2 linked regions of the Spartinivicinus marinus genome follow. The main gene of each other region encodes a partner of the protein of the gene in region 2 in a complex. Links are inferred from orthologs where the notes say so. Each region holds a gene or a part of one and is shown on either strand. Other genes may lie near its edges.

What was found.
Region 1: the proteins of accB (region 2) and accD are in contact, whole or in part, in a solved structure (PDB 8UXZ), measured with the Escherichia coli proteins. The link is inferred for Spartinivicinus marinus from one-to-one orthologs.

What each region holds. Positions count from the first base shown.
Region 1 is NZ_JAPJZK010000001.1:289,776-293,201, forward strand. What follows is about bases 1-2,974. They hold accD (acetyl-CoA carboxylase, carboxyltransferase subunit beta), read right to left. Parts: upstream 2,011-2,974; coding sequence 991-2,010; downstream 1-990. Other genes in these bases: folC (bifunctional tetrahydrofolate synthase/dihydrofolate synthase), read right to left, coding at 1-1,001; trpA (tryptophan synthase subunit alpha), read right to left, coding at 2,183-2,974. Outside these bases: more of trpA, read right to left, coding at 2,975-2,980; trpB (tryptophan synthase subunit beta), read right to left, coding at 2,992-3,426.
Region 2 is NZ_JAPJZK010000001.1:3,453,700-3,456,894, forward strand. Bases 1-2,743 are described here. They hold accB (acetyl-CoA carboxylase biotin carboxyl carrier protein), read right to left. Parts: upstream 1,733-2,743; coding sequence 1,268-1,732; downstream 1-1,267. Other genes in these bases: accC (acetyl-CoA carboxylase biotin carboxylase subunit), read right to left, coding at 1-1,238; aroQ (type II 3-dehydroquinate dehydratase), read right to left, coding at 1,885-2,325; dsbD (protein-disulfide reductase DsbD), read right to left, coding at 2,634-2,743. In the rest of the region: more of dsbD, read right to left, coding at 2,744-3,195. UniProt on the Escherichia coli protein: This protein is a component of the acetyl coenzyme A carboxylase complex; first, biotin carboxylase catalyzes the carboxylation of the carrier protein and then the transcarboxylase transfers the carboxyl group to form malonyl-CoA.

The sequences.
Region 1 (3,426 bases), 3.2 Mb from region 2 along the record:
GCACGCTGAGAATGATGGGCTTGTTTTAAACGTTGTGCCACCATGTGTGCTGCAGCCGGGTTATGAGCAACATCTAAAATCAGTTTAACGGGTTTATCTTTAATCGTTACATGCTCAATTTGCAAACGACCTAATAAGCTAGCACCCATTAAGCCTTTCACTATGGCTTCATAAGGTACTTGTAAAGATAACAGTTGCAGTGTTTGCAAAACAGTTAACGCATTGGTAAAAGGCAACGAAGGATAAGGCAGATCAGGTATTTCACAATCAACCACTTCCCCAGCCTCATCAACGTTTGTTTTGCCTTTAAATATCCAGGTCTTAGTTTGCTGTTCAGCAGTAAAATGCTGTCCTTTACACAACAACTGAAACGGTTCCGTTTCAGCTCGTTGGATAACCGATGGATACAGGGTTTCATCACCGTAGATCAGTGGAATGCCTGATCGAACAATACCGGTTTTTTCCCAGGCAATCGTATTTAACTCATTACCTAGGAAGTTTTCATGGTCCAAACCAATACTGGTCACCACTGCGACATCAGGATCAATAATATTGACTGCGTCTAACCGGCCACCCAAGCCTACCTCAAGTAATACAACATCTAGTGGCTGTTGCTGAAACAACCAAAAAGCTGCTAAGGAGCCAAACTCAAAGTAGGTCAGGGAGATATCTTTCCTAGCGATGTCAACGGCATGAAAGGCGGCGATTAACTGGCTATCCGATACTGGCTGGCCATTAATCACCACCCGCTCGTTATAGCGTAAAAAGTGAGGGGAGGTATATACCCCTACCCGGTAGCCCGCCTGTTGCAAAATTGCCTGCAGCATGGCAATAGTACTGCCTTTGCCATTAGTGCCCGCAACCGTCACTACCCTCTTGCCAAGTTTAGCTGGATTAAGCTGGGTAAAAACCTGTTGAATACGCGTTAAGCCAAGATCAATTTCAGTAGGATGAAGGCCCTCTAACCAAGAGAGCCACTCAGGTAACTGTTTAAACCTCATTTTTAGGTTCTGTTGCAGGTTGTTCTTCCGTATTTGCGGTACTTGCTTCAGCGGCTGGCTCGCTGGTTTCACTGGCTTCATCACTCTGGGGCTGATCAACAGCAGCTGTCGTCTCTTCTTCAGCTGCCACCTCATTAGCAGCCAATTCCGCAGTGAAATAAAAAGTCATTTTTTCTAATAATGAGGCAATTCGCTCACGAAGCTGGCTTCGCTGTAAAATCATGTCAACCGTGCCATGCTCTAATAAAAACTCACTGCGCTGAAAGCCTTCAGGTAGTTTTTCCCGAACGGTTTGCTCAATAACTCGAGGACCAGCAAAACCAATCAATGCATTTGGCTCAGCAATATTAACATCCCCTAACATTGCTAAACTGGCAGAAACCCCACCATAAACTGGGTCGGTCAAAACAGAAATAAAAGGTAAACCCGCAGCTTTTAGTTTTTCCAGTGCAGCACTGGTTTTTGCCATTTGCATTAAGGAAAATAATGCTTCCTGCATTCGCGCCCCACCACTGGCCGCAAAACAAACCAAAGCACAACGCTGCTCCAAACACACATTTACAGCCTGAACAAACTTCTCTCCCACGACAGACCCCATTGAGCCACCCATAAAGGAGAACTCAAAGGCTACTGCAGCCACTGGCACACCTTGAACGGTGCCTTTCATGGCTAATAGTGCATCTCTTTGCCCAGTTTGTTTTTGTGCAGCATTTAACCGGTCTTTATATTTCTTACTATCTCTGAATTTCAGGCGATCTTCCGGCTCTAAGTCTGCAGCAATTTCCTCACGGTTTTCTGGGTCTAAAAAGTAATCTAAACGTGTGCTAGCAGAAATCCGCATATGGTGGTCACATTTTGGACACACATCGAGATTTTCCTCAAGCTTTGGCTGATACAGAATTGCCCCACACTTGACGCACTTTTTCCACAGCCCTTCTGGCACATTACTGTGTTTTTTCGAGCCAGACAAAGACGGCAGATTAAATTTATCTAATAACCAATTAGCCATAAGTTGCTACCTAAAATAACAAAGCGGAGGTGCTAATGCAGAACCCCTATGAATAATCCGGGGCAATACCCTAGCACTTCCGCTACAAACAAAAAATACGATAAAACCCTATATAAGAACGGTTGACGTTTGCTCAAAAATAAGGTTAGAGGCAAACGCCAAACAGCACTTTTTAATCAATTGCTTGACGTATCGAGCCTAGCAGGTCTTTAACCGCAGCAATGGTGGCTTGATCATCAGTACCTGTTGCAATTTTTTTAACAATTGCACTACCAACAACTACAGCATCTGCCGTTTGAGCAATTGCCTTGGCAGTTTCAGCATCTCGAATACCAAACCCGACACCCACAGGCAACTGGGTATATTGCCGAATCCGTGTCAGCTGACGATTGACTGCATCGACATCAAGGGTAGCAGCCCCAGTAACGCCTTTTAAGGAAACGTAATAAATAAACCCAGAGGCACTATCACAAATGGTTTTAATTCTAGTTTCCGCTGTCGTGGGGGCCAGTAGATAGATAATATCTATATCCTTTGCTTTTAGCTGATCAGCCAACGGGCCAGCTTCTTCAGGAGGTAAGTCCACTGTCAAAACACCATCGACACCCGCATCAGCAGCAGCTTCAGCAAATGCTTGATACCCCATCACTTCCACTGGGTTGAGATATCCCATTAATACAACAGGCGTTTGATTATCTCTCTTACGGAACTCAGCCACCATCGCTAATACGTTTGACAACGTAACCCCGTGGGACAGCGCTCTCTCACAAGCCTGCTGAATCACAGGTCCATCAGCCATGGGATCAGAGAATGGAATTCCTAACTCAATAATGTTGGCTCCCGCTTCCACCATAGCATGCATTAATGGGACAGTAAGCTGAGGTGAATTATCACCAGCAGTGACATAAGGAATCAACGCCTTCCGTTGTGTTTTTTTCAGTTGTTCAAAACAAGATTGTATTCGACTCATTGTTCGCCCCGTTAGCTCCAGTCCACGCCATCAATTGCCGCTACGGTATGAATATCTTTATCGCCACGGCCTGATAAATTGACCACAATGACCTGATCTTTTGCCATCGTGGGTGCCAGCTTTTCTACATAAGCTAACGCATGGCTACTTTCTAAAGCTGGGATAATCCCTTCCATACGAGTTAAACGATGAAATGCGGCTAATGCCTCCTGATCAGTAACAGCCACATATTCTGCTCGACCCGTATCTTTTAACCAAGCATGTTCAGGCCCTACGCCAGGATAATCTAAGCCTGCTGAAATAGAGTGGGTATGAATAATCTGTCCAGCATCATCTTCCATTAAGTAAGTACGATTACCGTGCAATACCCCTGGTTTACCAGCGCATAAGGGTGCTGCATGTCGACCTGTGGCTAAGCCTTCGCCAGCCGCTTCTACTCCGATAAT
Region 2 (3,195 bases):
CCATGCACAACCAGCTCATCTAGCGCGTGACGCATTCTAGCCAGGGCAACTTCTCGGGTCTCACCATAGCTAATGACTTTAGCGATGAGCGAGTCGTAATAAGGAGGGACTTTATAACCACTATATAAATGAGAATCGACACGAATTCCAATACCGCCTGGAGCATGGAAGTGTTTAATCTCACCAGGTGATGGCATAAAGGTTTTGGGGTCTTCAGCATTGATTCGACACTCAATGGCATGACCTTTAATAGTGATATCTTCTTGTTTGATACTTAAAGGTTGGCCACTAGCAACCAATAGTTGCTCTTTCACAATGTCGACCCCAGTCACCATTTCAGATACTGGGTGCTCAACCTGAACCCGAGTGTTCATTTCAATGAAGTAGAAATTGCCATCTTCGTATAAAAACTCAAAAGTACCTGCACCACGATAGCCAATTTCAATACAGGCATTTACACAGCGCATAGCAATGTCGTGGCGCGCTTCTTCAGGAATACCTGGGGCTGGTGCTTCTTCAATAACCTTTTGATGGCGACGTTGCAGTGAACAGTCTCGATCACCCAAGTGAATGGCATTACCCTGGCCATCGGCGAGTATTTGAACTTCAACGTGGCGTGGGTTTTCCAGAAATTTTTCCAGATAAACCATTTCATTACCAAAAGCAGCCAAGGCTTCAGATTGGGTAACATTAATTGCACTAAGTAAGTGGGCTTCACTATGAACAACTCGCATACCACGACCACCGCCACCACCAGATGCTTTAACAATAACTGGATAGCCAATATCACGGGCAATGGCAAGAGAGCGCTCTTTGTCACCCGTTAGTGGGCCATTTGAGCCAGGTACGGTGGGAACACCTGCTTTTTGCATAGCTTTAATGGCGGACACTTTGTCACCCATTAAGCGAATCACATCAGGTGATGGGCCAATAAAGGTAAAGCCGCTGTTCTCTACTTGCTCTGCAAAGTCAGCATTTTCAGCTAAAAACCCATAGCCTGGGTGGATAGCGACAGCATCAGTAACTTCTGCTGCGCTAATAAGAGCCGGAATATTTAAGTAGCTTTCAGTGGGGTTGTTTGGACCAATGCAAACGCTTTCATCTGCTAAGCGTACATGCATTAGTGATTCATCCGCTTTAGAGTGGACTGCAACGGTTTTGATGCCAAGCTCTTTGCAGGCTCGTAAAATCCGTAGTGCAATTTCCCCTCGGTTGGCAATGAGTACTTTCTCAAGCATGGTGGGTATCCTGCTACTGTCGAGTCGGTTTAAACGATGGTAAACAGCGGCTGATCAAACTCTACAGGTTGACCGTTTTCCACCAAAATGGCTTCGATTGTGCCTGTTTTGTCAGCTTCGATTTGGTTCATCATTTTCATTGCTTCAACAATACACAAAACATCGCCAGCTTTAACATGTTGGCCAACTTCAGCAAAAGCAGGTGAGCTAGGAGAAGGTGCGCGGTAAAAAGTACCTACCATCGGTGAAGTTACTTGGTGGCCTGTTGGCTTGGCAGCAGGTGTAGACTCTTCTTTTGTTTCCGCTGGAGCTGCTGCCGCAGCAATAGGCGCTGGCGCTGCTGGTGCAGCTATTGCGTATTGAGCAGGAGCAATCATAGGTGAGTTAGCGTGTCGGCTAATACGAACTGACTCCTCACCCTCTTTGATTTCCAGTTCATCAATACCAGACTCTTCTAGTAACTCGATCAGTTTTTTTACTTTTCTAATATCCATAGCGTCATCTCGGATAAATTGAACTTATTGTTGAAGCAAAAACAAAACAGTGACGTACTGATATTTGTTGTGCTTTTACTGGTTTTAAATTTTTGTTTGGTCTTAAGTTTTGCAAAGCGCTAAAAAATGCAGCAGGTGTGCCTCTTTAGCTCTTAGTTTTCTAGCTGTTTGATGGCTGCTTGTAGTGCTAGCTCGTAGCCTTGATTACCCAGCCCGCAAATTACCCCAACAGCAACATCCGAAAAGTAAGAATGATGCCGAAAAGGTTCACGTTGATAGACGTTAGAAAGGTGAACCTCGATAAAAGGAATCTCTACCCCTAATAATGCATCGCGCAGTGCCACGCTCGTATGCGTAAAAGCCGCAGGATTAAAAATAATAAAGTTAACCCCTTCACGCTTTGCGTCATGAATCCGTTCAATTAACTCGTACTCTGCATTACTTTGCAGTGTTTGCAGGTGATGACCATGATCAACGGCCTGAGTGGTCAGGGTCTGGTTGATATCATCTAAAGTAGTTGAACCATAAATAGTTGGTTCCCGAGTGCCTAATAAATTTAAATTAGGCCCGTGCAGCACTAAGATTGTTGCCATAAGTTAAGGCTCTCAGAGTTTGAGCTGTCTCCGCTTGTACTACAAATCATGCCGACTGAGGTCATACTCAACTGCTGCCAGCAGTTACCTTATTAACTGGTTTATGCTGACAGTAACGGGTAATGACAGAGTTAATGATCAAAAATGTAACGGCCGATTGTGCATAAAATGGCAGCCGCTGTCCACTATTTGCATGATTAAAGACTTTGAACGCAAAATCTCTAATATTGTATGCAAGATCGCGTAACTTTATCCATTTTTAGGGCTGAACTGGTAATTATAGAAGCAAATGTTCAAGCTTGCAGGAGTTAGCTGCGATTTAGCGTCGATCTTAAGTGATTTTCCAGGGAGTTAGCGGTTATCTCTCCCTGTACACGAAGATTTGCTAATTCTTCACCGGTTCGGCTGAAGAATAGCAGCGCTGGTGGGCCAAAAATTGAGTATTGTTTGAGCAGCTGTTGTTGGTTTTGATTGAAAGCGGTGATATCAAGCTTGATCAATGAAAATTGGCTAAGAAGAGGTTTCACATTTTCTGCAGGAAATACTTCGCGCTCTATGACTTTGCAGGAAATACACCAGTCGGCATATAAATCAACCATAACAGGTTTTTGCTGATTTTTAGCTTTAGCTAGTGCCTGCTGTAACTCCTGGGTTGTGTAAATTTTAGTGAAGCCCTGGTTGTTGTTGGTAGGGCTTGCGCTCACCTTGCTGGCAAAAGATAGGGGGCGAAGTGGGTCTTGCTGGCCTTGAGCGGCACCAATAATTAAGCAAACCCCATAAATCATCATGACAATACCCAGAGACTGCCATAAAGCAGACCAGCCTTTGGTTCTTTCAAACTGAAGTGCCCCCATATACACAGCACTGCCA